Regions from separate parts of the Clostridium sp. CTA-19 genome, predicted to be linked through region 3. Evidence: riboswitches for the same ligand, from Rfam matches in the RefSeq annotation. Region 3 holds a riboswitch; each other region holds the start of a gene.
The links. A riboswitch is a leader RNA that binds a small molecule or an ion and turns the genes downstream of it on or off. The one in region 3 is predicted to bind cobalamin.
Positions count from the first base shown of each region.

Region 1: another riboswitch for cobalamin. It lies ahead of ACYUE0_RS01965 (DUF4430 domain-containing protein); the one in region 3 lies ahead of ACYUE0_RS13945 (ABC transporter substrate-binding protein).
Region 2: another riboswitch for cobalamin. It lies ahead of ACYUE0_RS15710 (ABC transporter substrate-binding protein); the one in region 3 lies ahead of ACYUE0_RS13945 (ABC transporter substrate-binding protein).

Region 1 covers NZ_BAAABH010000002.1:165,643-171,662, reverse strand. The annotation lists gene ACYUE0_RS01980 (ABC transporter permease subunit) at 1-276, shown strand, start outside; gene ACYUE0_RS01975 (ABC transporter permease subunit) at 291-1,523, shown strand; gene ACYUE0_RS01970 (exodeoxyribonuclease III) at 1,720-2,475, shown strand; cobalamin riboswitch at 2,961-3,148, shown strand; gene ACYUE0_RS01965 (DUF4430 domain-containing protein) at 3,289-4,077, shown strand; gene ACYUE0_RS01960 (cell wall-binding repeat-containing protein) at 4,132-6,020, shown strand, end outside.
Region 2 covers NZ_BAAABH010000039.1:10,023-16,042, reverse strand. The annotation lists gene ACYUE0_RS15725 (Dph6-related ATP pyrophosphatase) at 1-538, opposite strand, end outside; gene ACYUE0_RS15720 (ABC transporter ATP-binding protein) at 549-1,304, opposite strand; gene ACYUE0_RS15715 (FecCD family ABC transporter permease) at 1,309-2,331, opposite strand; gene ACYUE0_RS15710 (ABC transporter substrate-binding protein) at 2,321-3,235, opposite strand; cobalamin riboswitch at 3,390-3,563, opposite strand; gene ACYUE0_RS15705 (phosphotransferase) at 3,760-4,581, shown strand; gene ACYUE0_RS15700 (DMT family transporter) at 4,609-5,049, opposite strand; gene ACYUE0_RS15695 (DMT family transporter) at 5,061-5,483, opposite strand.
Region 3 covers NZ_BAAABH010000029.1:1,951-7,970, reverse strand. The annotation lists gene ACYUE0_RS13975 (ABC transporter ATP-binding protein) at 1-514, opposite strand, end outside; gene ACYUE0_RS13970 (GntR family transcriptional regulator) at 564-938, opposite strand; gene ACYUE0_RS13965 (ABC-2 transporter permease) at 957-1,634, opposite strand; gene ACYUE0_RS13960 (ABC-2 transporter permease) at 1,647-2,291, opposite strand; gene ACYUE0_RS13955 (ABC transporter ATP-binding protein) at 2,328-3,197, opposite strand; gene ACYUE0_RS13950 (GntR family transcriptional regulator) at 3,212-3,583, opposite strand; cobalamin riboswitch at 4,245-4,399, shown strand; gene ACYUE0_RS13945 (ABC transporter substrate-binding protein) at 4,510-5,565, shown strand; gene ACYUE0_RS13940 (FecCD family ABC transporter permease) at 5,573-6,020, shown strand, end outside.

The DNA of each region.
Region 1 (6,020 bases), on a different contig from region 3:
TGCAGTACTAATGGAAGTAGTTTAATAATTAATGCAACGATAAATATTGTTGCATCAATTATAACATTTATAACTCCATTAAACTTTTTGAAAAATGTATATCCATTTTGGTTTACATCTTATAATAACAGTATTTCTATAATAGATGGTATTATAAATTTAAAATTAAGTACAACAAATATAAGCTTAAAATTAGGATTAATAGTGTGCTCTATATGGACTATTATTTTTTACTATATAGCCCATAGAAAATTTATAAAAAAAGATGTTGTATAAATGGAGGGTTATATATGATTAAGTTAATATCAATTGAGATAGATAAGCTTGTTAGACGAAAAAAGTTTTTAATAGGAGTAATATTGCTTTTTATACTTTCAATTTTTTTAACTTTTTTAGGAATAAATTTTCAAAAGAAAAATGGAAATACCCAAAGTACTATAAACTTTCAAAAAAATTATATAAAAACTTTAAAAGAAGAGTGTAAAATAAATAGTGAAAATGGGGAGTATAAAGATATAGATTCAGCTTATAAAATGATAATAGAAGATAGTCAAAAAGAAATAGATCATTTAGAAAATATGATAGATGAAAACATACCAAATAAAGAAAGATTAAAGATGAATATTGACTATTTCGAAGAACGAAAGAAAAGATATAATTTCTCAGCATCTATGGTTGAATATTATAATGGTGAAATTCTTGAAAGTCAATATTATATAGATAATAATATTCCTTATGATTTTAAAGGAGGAATAAATGCTGTAGATCAATTGATATATAATATAATACCTAAAATTGGAGAATTAGGATTGTTAATTATAGTAGCAGTTATGACAGCTGACATAGTGGCTGGTGAAAATAAGCCAGCTACTATAAAATTTATGTTAGTAAAGCCAATTAAAAGGTGGAAAATATTATTTTCAAAATTTATAGCAGCAATATTATCTATAAATTTAATAGTTATAGTAGTAGAGTTTTTAATGTTTACAATAGTTGGCCTTATATATGGTTTTGGAGATATTTCACTTCCAAACATTGTAGGAACAACTTACGAATCTATTCCCCCATATTTAATAAGGGAATTAAAAGAGTTAGTTATTCCGATAGTAGGAAGTAGTTATTTAATTTCAAATGGAATGTTTTTATTACAAATATTAATACTACAATTTTTAGTTGTAACAGCAACAATAGCATTCTCATTTTTATTTTCAACAATATGCAATGATAGTAATACAGCATTAGTACTTCCTATAATTTTTATAGTGGCTACTCAATGGATTAATATTATAAAATCTGGTCCTGATAAAGGTAATCCAGTTCCACCAGGTGTTTTAAATAAAATATTACCATTTATATTTACTTCCTACCCTGATGAATCTATTATTATATCAGGTAAGATAAATAAACTTTTGGGTATTACTTTTGTAAATTTAAATTTCTCCATAATAGTTTTATTAGGATGGATTAGTATTTGTTATATTATAAGTCATATTGTTTTTATAAAAAAGGATATGACAGCGTAAAACTAATAAAAGCTCCAACTTTATAAGGAAGTTGGAGTTTTATTATAGTATTATAAAATCATATTATTTAAATTTATACGTTTTTAAATCTATAATATGGGTTAAAATATTTTGTAGTAATTCTAAATTATAGTTATAATATGGTATAGACTTATACCATAAGTTTTAAATATATTAAATGAATGGAGCGATAATTATGACAAAGCTTATATCATGGAATGTTAACGGCATTAGAGCTTGTGTGAAAAAGGGATTTTTAGAGTTTTTTAAAGAAATAGATGCAGATATATTTTGTATACAAGAAAGCAAATTACAAGAAGGTCAAATAGATTTAGAGTTAGATGGTTATTATGATTACTGGAATTATGCAGAAAAAAAAGGCTATTCAGGTACAGCTATATTTACAAAAGGAAAACCACTTTCTGTAAATTATGGTTTAGGTATTGAAAAGCATGATAATGAGGGAAGGGTAATAACTTTAGAATTTGAAGAATATTATGTAGTCACTGTTTATACGCCAAATTCTCAAACTGAACTTGCAAGGTTAGATTATAGAATGGAATGGGAAGATGATTTTAGATTATATTTGAAAGAATTAGAAAAAAACAAACCAGTTATCCTTTGTGGAGATTTAAATGTAGCACATAAGGAAATAGATTTAAAAAACCCTAAAACTAATAAAAAAAATGCAGGATTTACTAATGAGGAAAGAGCTAAGTTTACTGAGCTTTTAGAATGTGGTTTTATAGATACATATAGATATTTTAATCCAGATAAAGAAGGAGTTTATTCATGGTGGTCCTATAGATTTAATGCAAGAAAAAATAATGCAGGATGGAGAATAGATTATTTTTGTGTATCTGAAGAGCTAGAGAAAAAATTAGAAAGCGTTAATATTCATACTGAAATATTAGGTTCAGATCATTGTCCAGTAGAACTTGTAATAAAATAACTATAAATAAAAATATAATTTAAAGAATCTGCCTTAAAACTTAAGTATATTTTAAGGCAGGTTCTTTTTATATAAAAATAATTTAAAATTATTGAATAAATTTAAATTGGAGTTTGTTTTCCTATAATTTTTAAAAAGGTATTTTAATATCTCAAATTTTAATTGTTTTTAATATAAAGTAATATTTTATTAGATTTCTTGATAGTAATTTTAGTTTTATAAATACTACATTGTTGTAATACATAGCCATATAAAATCACTTTTTAAAACCTTTTTTATAGTTATAATGTAATAATTATATTCATTATAACTACACGCAATTATTTACAAAAATATGAAATACATTAAATTTGTTACATTAATTTTTGGAATACTAAATAAAAACTTTAATTATTTTATAAAAAAACAAAAACATACAAAATATTCTAAATGTTTAAAATAAATGTTGAAATTGAAAAATATTTGTAATATAATGAGTGTGACAAGTTAATAGAGATGGGATAGGTTCTTTCTTAGCAATAAGAAAGTTAAAATGGAAAGTGGTTAAAGTCCACTACAGCCCAAAGTTACTGTGAAACTGATGAATCCAAAAATACCACTGAGAGATATCTTGGGAAGGTTTGGTAGTAAGATGAAGTTAAGTCAGGAGACATGCCTATACTGGATTGAATCTTTCTTGGGAGAGATAAAATATCATGGATTTGCAAGCATTTATAGAATTGTTGTTTTTATTTTGCTTGTATAAAATATGCTATTTAAGTTCCCAATGGGAACTTTTTTTATTGCAATTTTTTAAAGAGTGGAGGTGATTTAATGAAAAAAAATTATAAAATTTTTCTAGCTATATTGTTAACAGTTTTAATAGCATTTTCCGTTGCTTGGGGATGCGAAAGAGGGAAGATAACTACAACTACAACTGAAACTACTACAAATAAAGTAAAAAAAGATGATAGTAGTAGTAAAAAATCTAAAAAAGAAAATAAAAATGATAGCAAAAAAGGCTCTAAAGAAAAATCAGAAAATAAAAAAGATGATAATAACAAAAATGAAGATAGTGATAAAGAAAATAAACAAAATATTTCGAATGTTAAAAAAAATAACGAGGATTCATCACAAAAGGAAAATGCAAAAAATAATGATGATTCCAATGATAGTAGTAATAATACTTCAGATGTAGAAACTAAAAAGGAAGAAAGTCCTGAGGTTGTAGAGTCTAAACAAGAAGAAGATACCTTTACTATGATAATAGGAAAAGATATAAAGGGTTATACCGGTAAAAGTCCTCAACAAGTAAAAGAGTTAACATTAAAAGTAGAGGACGGTAAAAATGCAATGACGTACCTAAGAGAAAATACGGTTATGCAAGAAAATGGTGGATTTATTTTTGAAATTGATGGAATACACAATTTTTACCCTATACCTGAAAATCAAAAAACTCCAGAACAAAAGGCAAATGGAATTTTAGGAATAGACTGGTTTATATATCTTAATGATAAAAAAACACCAGTAGGGGCAAATGATGTATATGTAAAAAAAGGAGACATACTTTTATTTGATTTTCATGAGTGGGATAAAAGAGAATTTTCACCACCAGAAGATTAAAACACATAACTAACATTAAATAACAAGAATTTTTAATAAGGGGATGAAGGGTTTATGAAAAAGCTTTTTAAGCAAAAGCTTAGTATTTTATTGCTATTTTTTAGCATGTTCATGTTCTTATTACCAGTAAATGCTTCTGCTAAAGTAAATGAAAGCAGAATATATGGTTCAGATAGAATAGAAACTGCTATAAAAATAAGTGAGCAAGGTTGGAAAAGTGGTTCTGATTATGTTTTTATTGCTTATGGGTATGACTTTGCAGATGCATTATCTGTTACCCCTCTTGCTAAAAAATATAACAGTCCTATAATATTATCAAATAAAAATGGCCTTACAGAAAATGCAATTAAGGAATTACAAAGATTAAAACCTAAAAAGGCATTTATTCTAGGTGGTGAAAAAGCCCTTAGTGCTAATATTGAAACGCAGATTAAGAAATGTAATATAACAGAAACAGAAAGAATTTATGGTAGCACTAGATATGAAACTGCACTGAAGGTAAGTGAGAAACTTGGAACAAGTGACACTATATTCATATCTAATGGATTAAGTTATGCTGATGCACTTTCAGTTGCTACTATAGCAGCGCAGAAAGAAAGTCCAATTTTATATACAGAAAAAAATAACATTCCAAGTAAAGTAACAGAGTATATAAAAAAAGCTAACATATCTAAAGCATATTTTGTAGGTGGTACTAATGTAATAGATAATACTGTTATAACAGGCATAAAAAATAGTGAAAGAATAGCTGGAAACGACAGATATTTAACTAATAAAGAAGTATTATCAAAATTTATTAATTACATAAGTTATGAAAATGTCTATTTTGTAAGAGGAAATGATTTTGCAGATGCTCTATCAATTTCTCCAATAGCAGGACTTAAAAAAGCACCTATAATATTAACAAATAATAATTTAAATAGTGATGTAGAAAAAATTATAAATTCTAATATAACCTCTACTAGTAAATTAACTATAATTGGCGGAGAAAAAGTAGTACCTAGTAGTATATTAGATAAAATAGATCCAAATTTTTCTCAAACAAAATTATCAAAAGATAATGAAACTTTTGGAAATGTAGAAACTATTAAAGAAGTAAGAGGCGATATATTAGTAACTGGAAATAATATAACTATAAATAATGTTAAATTAAATGGAAATTTAATATTAGACCCAGGTGAAAAAGGAACTGTAAATATTAAAGGAACTACTTGTAAGAATGTAATTGTAAAATCTGGTGACGTTAATAGTATAAATTTAACTAATGTAAAATCAGATAATCTTGTAGTTGAAAGTAAAAGTAATGTAGCAGTAAAGCTATTTGAAGATTCAACTATAAAAAATACAGAAGTTAAGTCAAATGCAATACTTAAAAATACAAAAGGGGATTTTGGAACTGTAAAAGTTACAGGAACAAAGGACTCAAATTATAATATTGAACTTGAAGGAAAATTTTATAAAGAAGTATTAGTTAATTGCTCATCAAATATAAAGTGCGATGATGTTAAAAATATTAAAATTGATAGCAAAGAAAGTAACTCTAAAGTTACATTAAAAGGTAAAGTAAATGATATTAATATAATTAATTGTTCTAATACAACTTTAGATGGGTCAATATCTAATGTAAAAATAGAAAATTCATCACAACTTACAATAGATAAGAATGCTACTGTTAAAAAAATTGAAGCACTAGATAAAAGTAAAATAACTATAAAAAATGGTGCGAAAGTAAACTTAATAGAAAAAAATAAGAATGTTACTATATCTGGTAATGCGGATAAAATAGTAGACAACAATTCAAATAACGGTTCTGGTGGTAGTGGTTCTTCTGAAAAACCTAAAAATGATGAATTTAAATTAATCATCTCTAATGACGGAAATGAGATATTAAATAAAAATCTTAAAGTAGATTCTAAAAAAACAGCAATGGAATATTTAAAAGA
Region 2 (6,020 bases), on a different contig from region 3:
CGTTTTCTCCACAAGAATCAGCGCCTGTACTTTTTATTTTCCCAACCAAATCTTTAGTTAAGACTTTTCCTAAATAATCCTCATCTAAATATTCTAATTTAACATTCTTCAAAACTGCTTTAAACCCAGTTTCTATAAATTCATAGGTTATTTCTTCCCTATTACCTTGCCATAATGGAAAAATAGCTTCTATACCAACTTTTTCACATCTTTCACTACACCACTGTCTATGTTGTTCTATATCTATATCACCAAAAACACAAGCAGTTACGCCTTGTTCTTTTGCCTTCTTTAATGCATTTTCAAAAGTTGCTTCATACTGATTTCCTTTACACTTTACTAACATTAATGGAATATTCATTGATTCCGAAACTTTTTCTAGCATTGGTTCTGGAATTCCATGAAACCAACTTCTATTTAGACTCTCATCAACTGTAACTAATAACCCACTTGGAATATGGCCCTGATTAACCATTTTATAAAGGGCTAATGTACTATCTTTTCCACAACTATATGACATAATAAATTTCTTTTTCATAATGCCTCTCCTACTTCCATTTTTCTAAAGCTTTAACCATAAATTCTTTTATATTCAGTCCATAAACCTCTTTAAGTCTTTCCTCTTCTAACACATCACCGCAACTACCTTTAGCTATAATATGTCCTTCTTTAATCATTATTACTTCTTCGCTAAACATCTGAACTAAATTTAAATCATGTAACACACCTATTACTGTTTTATTCTTTTCTTTAGTCCATTTATTTATATGTCCTAATATTTCTATTTGAGATTTTAAATCTAAGTGATTTGTTGGTTCATCAAGTAAAATTATATCTGGATCCTGGGCAAAAGCTCTTGCTAAATATACCCTTTGCAGTTGGCCACCAGATAGCTCTGTTATCATTTTATCCTTTAAATCTAATAATCCTACATTTTCTATACAGCTTAAAACTAATTCTTCATCATCTTTTGAAAGCTTAGAAAATATCCCATCAAAATGTGCGTATCTTCCTAAAGCTACTGTTTCAAAAACTGTATAAGGAAAATAAATTTCAGATGTCTGTGTCATAAAAGCAATCTTTTTTGCAAGTTCTTTTCGTTTTATTGTCTTTAATTCTTCTCCATCTATATTTATTTCACCTTTATACTCTATAAGATTTGCTATTGCCTTTAACATAGTAGTTTTTCCACATCCATTAGGCCCTACTATCGATAAATTTTGCCCTCTTTTTACTTCTATAGATATATCTTTAACTATATCAAAACCATTGTAACCACAATATAAATTTTTTATTTTCAGCATATTATCACCTATTTCTTTTATTAAAGTATAAATATCCAAAAAACGGCGCTCCTATAAGTGCTGTAATTGCACCTACTGGCAATTCTGATGGTGATACTACTGTTCTTGCAATTAAATCTGTAATTACCATTAATGAACCACCAATCACTATACACATTGGAATTACTATTTTGTGATTAGATCCAAATATTTTTCTTACCATATGTGGTGTTATTAAATCAATAAAACCAATTACACCACTTAACGCCACTGCAGTTCCTGTTAATATTGCAGTAGCTACAAATAATAATTTTTTTACTTTTTCAGTTTCAACACCTACTGATTTTGCCTGTTCTTCTCCAAAACTTAAAATATCCATTTCTCTACAATATCTTAAAACAATTGCCATTCCTATTATAAAAAACGGAATGCCTGCTGTAACATATGACCATCCTTTCATTGCAAAAGAACCCATTTGCCAAAGCGTTATTGTTTTTATATCTTCACTAAAAAATGATGAAATTGTTGTTAAAAGAGCATTTGTAAATAATGAAAATACTATACCTGCTAAAATTATAGTGCTATTTGATAAACCTTTATCTACCTTGCTTGCAAAGGCAATTACTAAAAATACTGTTATTATACCAGATAAAAATCCTATAAACGGTAATGCTAAATTGCCTATAAACGGTATTGAAATATGTAAAACTATGTATATTCCTACACCTAAAGAAGCTCCTGATGAAACCCCCAAAGTATAAGGAGATGCTAATGGATTTTTTAAAACTGATTGAACTACTGCACCACTTACTGCCAATGCTGAACCCACTAAAAATGCTAAAATCACTCTTGGAAGCCTAATAACCCAAATTATTGATACATCTTTAGGCTGTATCCCTGGTTGTAGTGGTATATTAAATAATTTATTTCCAATTATTGAAACAATATCACTTATACCAATATGGGAACTTCCTATAGAAGTTCCCATACAGATTACCAAAAATACTATTGGAACAGCCAATATTAGTAATAATTTTTTATTTTTCATATTTGTCTGGATATATAGCTTTAGCCATTTCTTTTAAAGCTTTTACTATATTTTGGCTTCCACGTGATGATGCGTTTTGATTTATTAAATAAACTTGTTTATTCTTAACTGCATTAACATTTTCCCAACCTGGACGTTTTAAAATTCCTTCTACTGCATTTGGAATATATTCTTCATTTGTTAATATAACATCTGGATTAGCTGAAATTACATTTTCTTCACTAGGTGCAATCCAGCTATTTTCATTAACAAAAATATTTTCTCCACCTACTATTTGAATCATTTCATTTAAGAATGTATTATTTCCAAAACTGTATAATCCTGATGCTGATCCTATTTCAAAATAAACTTTTTTCTTATCTGTAATTGATTCTCCTACTTTTTTTATTTTATCTATTTCACTTTTCATGTCGTCAACAATTTTTTTTCCTTCTTCTTTAGTTCCAGTAAGTTCTGCTAAAAAATTGATGTCTTCATATACTCCATCTACGCTATCACTGCTTGGTAAGTATACAACTGGAATTCCTGATTCTTTTATAACTTTAAATGGATCTTCATTTCCTTCTTTATTATGACCTGAAGCTATTACAATATCTGGTTGTAGTGCTATAATTGCCTCTGCATCAGGGTTTCTAAAATCTATTTTAGTTATATCTTTTTTAATTCCTTCAACATCAGATGAATATGTATCAACCGCTACAAGTTTATCACCTAACCCTAATCCCACTAAAATTTCAGTATTTGATGGCGCTGTAGAAATTATTTTTTCTAATTTTTCTGGCGCTGTGAATTCATTTCCTTCTCTGTCTTTCATAGTTGTAGTTTTGCTTGAACATCCAACCAATAAAACTAAACTCATCATTGCTGATAATAATACCAATAGAATTTTTTTTGATTTATTCATAATTTTTCCTCCAAATCATATATTTATTAATTATTATATATTTATTATTTAAAATAAAAAAAACACACCCGTAGGTATGCCGTAATACACTAAATTATTTTACTCTTTAAATAAAATAACATAACATGTACCCTAATATTCCACCCACAGAGAACTATAGTACAATTAATAGGCAGGTCTCCCGACTTTGCTTCGTCCTCCATTTTACCTTCCCACAGTTTATACTGCAGTGGCTTATAAAACTTCGTCAGCTTCACGGTTACTGGGTCAGTTGAAGATTCTCACTTCATTCCCTATTAAGAAAAACACCTATAATATAATGATAATTTTTATAATTGTAACAATTATTATTATATTATGAACATATATCTATGTCAATGTCTATTTGTTAAGTATTTTTAAGTATTAGTTACAATTATATAATAAATATTCAATAATTTTACATATAAATTTGATATTCTTCTTATTTTTACAATAGTTATATATGTTATAATATGTTTATTAAATTTTGTGTAGGTGATTTAATGATACAAAACGCTAAAAATACTGTTAAACTAACCCGAATTGATGGGTTAAATAATTTAAATTATCTGTTAAGCTATGATGATAAAAGCTATTTTTTGAAATGTAATTTTAAAGATAAAAATAAGAACTTTTCTTATGAATATAAACTTTTAACTTTATTAGACCTTAACCACATATGTCCTAAAGTAATCTATAAAGATACTTGTAGCTACACTATAATAAGCGAGTTCATTTCAAATTCACGTATAGATGAATCTACTTGTACAGACCCAAAGTTTCTTTTAAGTTTATCTAATAAATTAAAAAGTATGCATAACCTAAAATGTGATTATATATATAATCCCTTTAATGAAATAAGAAAAAAACTATCTATACTAAAAAAACTCAATTTTAAATTTTCTAATGAATTTATATTTATAATTAGCAAACTTGACACTATTGAACCTATTTTGTGTAATCATATAAATTATGGTTTATGTCATAATGACTTAAACCCATCAAATATCCTTTATAAAAATGATGAAGTATTTTTAATAGATTTTGAATTTAGTGGCATGTGGGATATTTTTTATGATATTGCAACATTTTGTTGGCTGTTAGACGATAATTCTAGAAAAATATTTTTAATGTCTTATTTTAATAACTTTTCACAGGAATTACATCTTAAATTTAAAAGATATCTTTTTGTAGTTAAACTATGGAATATATGTTGGAGTTATGTAAAATCATTCTCTTCAACATCTGATTATGATTATAAAAAAGGTGGCGATCTTGTTCTTATAGAGCTATATAATGACTTAAAAGACGATAAGTATTTGTAAATACTTATCGTCTTTTATATATGTTTTTTAATTATCACTACATATCTTATTGTCTACCTTGGAGTTGTATAAAATTCCTATTGTAACTACCATGGCACCTAATATTTTATTAATTTCTATTTCTTTATTTATTAAAAAATCAATTATAATACCAGCTACTATCTGACCTATAAATAGCAATAGCATGCTATAAACCACAGGTATTTTGGGTATTATTATGTTAGAAGTATATACTATAACAACACCTATAATACCACCACAAAATACAAACATAGGTATATTTTCAAATTCCACCATAGATAATTCAACATTACTTCCTAAAATTAGAAGCACTACCATAGAACATAATAGTCCTACAATATAATTTATTAAAGTACTTTGTAATACTCCTATTCTTTTTCCTAACGATGAATTAATTACCATAGATAAGGTTGTTAAAACTCCACCTATTATTGCAAGTATATACAAGTTTTTTCCTCCTATCCTATTGTCATTACTATTAACCCTACTATTATAATAGTAAATCCCATTAATTTTTTAATATTAAACTTATACTTTTTCATTCCAAACAAGCCATAATGGTCTATAAATGAAGAAAATACTAACTGTCCAAATACAGCCAACGATGTAGTTAATGTAACACCGATTCCTCCTATTGTTATAATATTACTTAAAGTTAAAGCTACTCCTACAGCACCACCTAGAAATAAATATTTAGGAACATCTCTTTTAATGCTTACTCTTTGTCTTTTTATTATCATAATTAAAATTATTGCTATTAATCCAACTAAATGAATTATTATAAGGGAATACATTGATCCAACTTTACTTTCTAATTGACTATTAAACGTAATCATAACAGAAATTAAACTTCCTATAAAAAGTGCTAAAATATTATACATTGTTAATCACCCCAATACTATATAGAGACAAGCTCCAATTTAAACTTATTCATCAAATTTTTGTTATCAGTTGAGAAAAATAAGTACAAATATAGTTAGTTAAGAACCTAGAAGTTTAAATCTTCTCACATTAAACTCATATAAAGTTTAAAGATAATAGAAGCATAATTAAGTATTTCAATTAAAAAGAGATAATTAATAATTAAGAGTTCAGAAGGAAAGTAATACCACTTTCTTTTAATCTAATAATATAATTTGCTTTGCAAATTTATAAAAATATACGTTGAGAATTACTAGGAGCAAAGTGAATAGTAATAGCCACAACTGTTAACTATTCACTCTTAACTTTTAACTAAAATAATCTGTAAACTATTAGTATAATATTAATCTTAAATTTTCTCATTTGATAAGTTCATAAATTTTAAAGTCAGTTTGGAACCCTATAACTTAATCAAATTAGATATATAATATCAAAATAATAATCTATTATATAGGACAAATGTCCTATATAATAGATTTAAATAGAATTTTTTTAAT
Region 3 (6,020 bases):
ATATATTTAAAACTTCTGCTCTAACAACTGGATCCAATCCTGCTGTTGGCTCGTCCATTATTATAAATTTTGCATTATGGCTAAGGGCAATTGAAAGGGAATACTTCATTTTCATTCCCTTTGAAAGTTCTTTAAATTTTTGACCTTTATTAAGTCCAAATTTATTTGCATACTTATAAAATGTATCAAAACTCCATTCTTTATAAAATGGTGCAACAAGCTTTGCATTATCCTCTAATGATAAATGTTCATAAAAACATCCTTCATCATATACAAATCCTATTTGTTCTTTTATTTCTTTTTCAAATTTTAAATTATCTTTTTCAAAAACTTTTATTTCGCCACTATCCTTTTTTACTAAATTCATTATAAGTTTTATAGTGGTAGTTTTTCCCGCACCATTTTGTCCTATAAAACCCATAATGTATCCTTTAGGAAGAGTAAATGATATATCTTCCAATTTAAAATTTTTATATGCCTTGGTTAAATTCTTTACTTCTAATATATTTTCCATATAAGCTCTCTCCTTCTAACTATATCTGTAAATAAGTTTTGCAAACTATTTACTTTTCTTCATATAAAACTTCTAATATTTCTTTCATTTCATCTAATGAAAGTTGTATCTTCTCACTTTCTTCTATTGCTTTTGTAAAATACTCTTCTATATTTCTTATAATAAGCTCCTTTACAAGCTCCTTATCTTGAGCCGAAACGAAAGACCCCTTTCCTGGTACTGTATAAATATAACCATCTCTTTCAAGTTCTTCATAAGCTCTTTTAGTTGTTATTACACTTATTCTCAAATCCTTAGCTAAAGCTCTTATTGAAGGCAATGGTTCGTTTGCAGATAATTTATTCATAAGTATATCATCTTTTATCTGTTTTTCTATTTGAGAGTATATTGGCTCTCCTGAGGAATTGTTTATTATTATATTCATCTTCCTCCTCCTAACTGTTTATGATAAATCTTTATTACAATATCCCTTTATTGATAAAGTTGTTATTATCCCATAAATCACTAGCCCTATTAAAAATATTAATGGTATTATTAAAAATCCATTTTCTATGCTTTTCATAAAGAAACCTACAACTTTTTTTGAAGCCGCTGGAAATATTTTTTCTGCTAAAAAAAGCACTAACATTGGTAAATATATTATTCCTAATAGTGTAAATCCACTATATTTTACTGCCACATCATAACTAGCTTTATAAAAAATATAGTTTGGAACACATATGATCACTACATAATATAAAAATGAGAATGATTGAGAAAACAACAACATCTTTAAATCTTCACCACTTATTTTTCCCAAAATAAAAATTATAGACAATAGAAATATTGATGTTATAAAATACACTAATAAGTAAAAAGTATATTTGCTTACTACTACATCTTTTCTATCAACAGGAAAACTATTTATTAACATATCATAATATTTACGTGTCTCTTCTGTTGCTGTAAATTTATTTAATATTATTGGTATAAATAAAGTTGCAAATATATATATTGGGAAATAAACTGGTGCTTTAGCACCAATTAGCGTTAAAACTACCATAACGCATCCTACAAGTAAATTCATTATAATTAATGGATTTTTGCTAGTTATTATATCTTTTTTAAGCAATGCATTCATATATTATACCTCCTATAGATCTCTTTTTTCATATATTACAACAGATAAAGTAGCTAATATCCCAGTTATAGCTAACACTGCTATAACAAGTATTATATTAAATTGAATGCTTGTATTAGAAAGTAATTTTACTATATTACCCTCTAATTTAAACTTGAAAATATTATTTATAAACATAAATCCCATCATAAAAACTATAAACGCTACATAATAACTTATCTTAGCCGCTTTAATTCCTAATGAAAAATATGCCAAATAATACATTGATATAATTAATAATGAATAAAGCAATATTGATTTTAATGAATGTATATTTACTCCTATAAACTTTGTAGGAATTGCTATCAATAAAATCTCATTTAATACTATTGCTAATATACATCCTATCATTGCCACTAATATTGAAGCTATAAATTTGCCTAAAACATAATCTTTCCTTGTACAAGGATAACTAAGTGTAGACTTATAAACGCCGTCTCTACTTTCAAGTTCTGTATATCCAAGTCCTCCTATTACCAAAACCATAATAAGATAATTTATAAAATCTTGTCCTTGAGTCATAGCTATTACTGCCATACCAATTAATAACATTATAAATTGTGAACCTTTTAATGATAAAAGCTGTATTTTCAGCTCTCTTTTTATTACATTTAACATCTTAATCCTCTCCCCATTACATCTTTAAATTCGTTGTTATATATTTCCAACTGCTTCTCTGCTTTTAAATACCATAATATCTTCTAATGTTGGCTTTTCCAAAATCACACTATCTTTAAATATAGCATTTATTTTTGATACATTATTAGTTAAAGCCTCAAATCCAAAACTCGTTATATTTATTGATATAAATGCTTTTCTATTTTCATCATTTAATAAACTTTTATCACCTTTTACAATTCGATATTCTTCCAATACATCAATTGTAGGTTTAGAAAATTCTATTTTTCCTTTATTAATATAAGTTATATAATCAGATATTCTTTCAAGGTCTGATGTTATATGTGTTGATATTAAAATAGCTATATCTTCATTTTGAATTACCTTTTGAAATATATCTAAAAGTTCTTCTCTAACAATTGGATCAAGACCTGCAGTTGGTTCATCCATTATTAAAAACTCAGCATTGTGACTAAGTGCTATAGCAATTGCAAATTTCATTTTCATACCCTTTGAAAGTTCTTTTACTTTTTGATCTTCATTTAATCCAAATATCTTTAAATATTTGCTAAAAGTTTCAAAACTCCACTGCTTATAAAAGTTAGAAATTATTTTAGCATTTTTCTTTATAGATAATTTTTCATAATAAAAACAATCATCATATACAAAACCAATTTTTTCTTTTATTTCTTTAGAATACTTAACATTATCTTTTCCAAATATCTTAATTTCTCCACTATCTCTTTTTAATAAATTCATTATTAATTTTATTGTTGTAGTTTTACCTGCTCCATTTTCACCTATAAATCCCATTATATATCCTTTTTCTAAATTAAAAGATACATCATCTAATTTAAAATTTTTATAGGTTTTTGTTATATTTTTTATCTCCAAAACATTTTTCATACTCCTCAACTCCTTTAATACTTATATATAATTTCTAATTTTTCTTTCATATTATCTAAGGATAAATCTATTTTTTTCCCTTCATTTATGCCCTTTAAAAGATATTTTTTAACATTATCCATTATAGTATATTTTATAAATTCTTTATCCTTATTTGAGATAAAAGTTCCCTTTCCTGGAACTGTATAAACAAATCCTTGCTTTTCTAATTCTTCATAAGCCCTTTTAGTCGTTATTACACTTATTTTTAATTCCTGTGACAGTGCTCTTATAGATGGTAATATATCATCTAATATAAGTTTATCTTCAAATATTGATTTTTTAATTTGTTCTTCTATTTGTGAATATATTGGCTTTCCAGAAGAATTATCAATTACAATATTCATAATACCCCTCTTCTTCAACATTATTTATATAGTGAGTATACCCACTATATACAGTTGTAGTAAAAAAAATTATTTTTCTATCTTTTCTCGTTTTTTAAAGAAAATTAAATGCTCCAAAACTATAGCTATACAAAACATTATAATTATAAACATAATTTTCATAAATCCTATTTCCTTTATAAATTTTATTTTCAATTTGTATATATCCTATATACACAGTATATACTCTATATACACACCTTGTCAATAAAAATTTAAATTAATTTTTTGTAATTATAATTATCTTCTATAAAAATATTTAAATTTATACATCAAATTTTTGTTATCAGTTAAGAAAAAATATAAATAAAACCTAAAGCAATCAAAGCTGATTCTAAAAAAGTACGTTTAGTATTATTAGGAACATAGTTAGTAATAATCACCACAACTATTTAACTGTTCACTATTAACTTTTAACTGAAATAATCTGTTAGTTATTGATAAAATATTAATTTGAGTTTTCTCACTTGATAACTGAATAAGTTTAAAAATTAACTTGGAACACTATATATTTGAACAATTAGTTATAAAAATTAATCATTTCAAAATTATTTGACATATTTTTTAATTTATGATAAGCTTTTCAATGATAATTCAATAAAATTTTAAGTTAAATTCAATTTAACTTACTTTTAGAATAGGTTATAAAAGTAAAGTCACTTTTATATAAAAGGGGAAGTTGGGTGCAAATCCCACGCGGTCCCGCCACTGTAAAAGATTATTTTTTCTATATCAATAATCTTTAGCCAGAATACCTGCCTATTTTTTCACTACAATAACCTACGAGAGATGGGGATAGTGTTTATATAAGTTTGTACTTATACCTATTTAGCCACTTAAGGTTAAATAGGTTTTTTTATTTATAAAAAATTAAAGGAGTTTTATTTATGAGATCAAAAAATATAAAAAAAACAATTATGAAAACTTTATGTACTACACTTTGCATTGCTATGACAGTTTCATTTATGGGTTGTTCTAGTAATAATAAATCTACTAATACAAATAGTGTATCTACTGAAAACAGTTCTACCAAGGAAAATAAAAATTCAAGCTATCCTGTAACTATAAAAAATTATAATGTGAATAACGAAGAAATTGAAATTACTTTTGATAAGGCACCAGAAAGAGTTTTAACAACTAACCAAACTACAACTGAATTGATGCTAGACTTAGGATTAGAAGATAAGCTAGTTGGTACATGCTATTTGGACAACCCTATATCAGAAAAAGTTAAAGACAAATATGCAAAAATTCCAGTTGTATCTGAAAAATATCCTACTAAAGAGCAAGTTTTATCTTTAAATCCAGATTTTATATTTGGATGGAAAAGTGTCTTTGCCGATAAAACACTTGGTGATGTAAGCGAATGGATAGGCAGAGGTACTAATACATTTGCTCAGCGTAATACCGTTAAATCCGTTGGAAATTATACTGTTGAAAATTTATTTAAAGATATTGATGACTTAGGAACTATATTTAATATAAAGGATAAAACAGATAAATATATCCAAGACAATAAAGATAGATTAACTAAAATAGAAGAAAAAACAAATTCTATTGACAAGAAAAAAACAACATTAATTTTAGAATCTGAAGAAAAAGGTGATTTTAGATTATATGGCAAAAATGATCTTGTAAGTGATATGGCTTTAAAAGCTGGATTAGAAAATTTAGGTGAAGAATCTGGAACTGTAAGTTTAGAAAATATAGTTAGTTTAAATCCTGACACTATTCTTCTTATCCATGATGGCGATGGAAAAGATATTCACGATCCTGAAATTGCTAAAATTTTCACTTCTAATGAGGCCTTGAAAAATGTAACTGCCGTTAAAAATAATGCAATAGTTGTTACTGGGCTTGCTGAAACTTGGGCCGGTGGAATTCGTGTAGTAGATGCTATTGAACGCTACTCTAAAGAATTATATCCTGAATTATATAAATAGGTGATTTATGAAAAATAAAAACTTTTCAAATATACTAAGTAAATATAATTATTTAATAGTTATTGCTTTAATGTTGCTTTTATTAGTATCTATAGTTTTAGCAGTGTCTATAGGTTCTGTAAAACTTCCTGCCACTGATGTTTATAGTATAATTTTAAATAAACTTTTTGGTACAAGTTTAAAAGGAAAGTCAATTCCACAGGCATCTATTGATATAGTTTGGCAAATACGATTGCCACGAGTTTTTCTTGGTGTAATAACTGGGTTAGGATTATCTCTTGGTGGAACGGTTATGCAAGCTACAGTGCAAAATCCATTAGCTGATCCTTATCTTTTAGGGATTTCCTCCGGAGCCACACTAGGTGCTACTTTTTCAATATTAATTGGTGCCTCCACATTATTTACTGGAGTTTTACAAAATACAGGTGTAACCTTTTGGGCTTTTATAGGAGCTT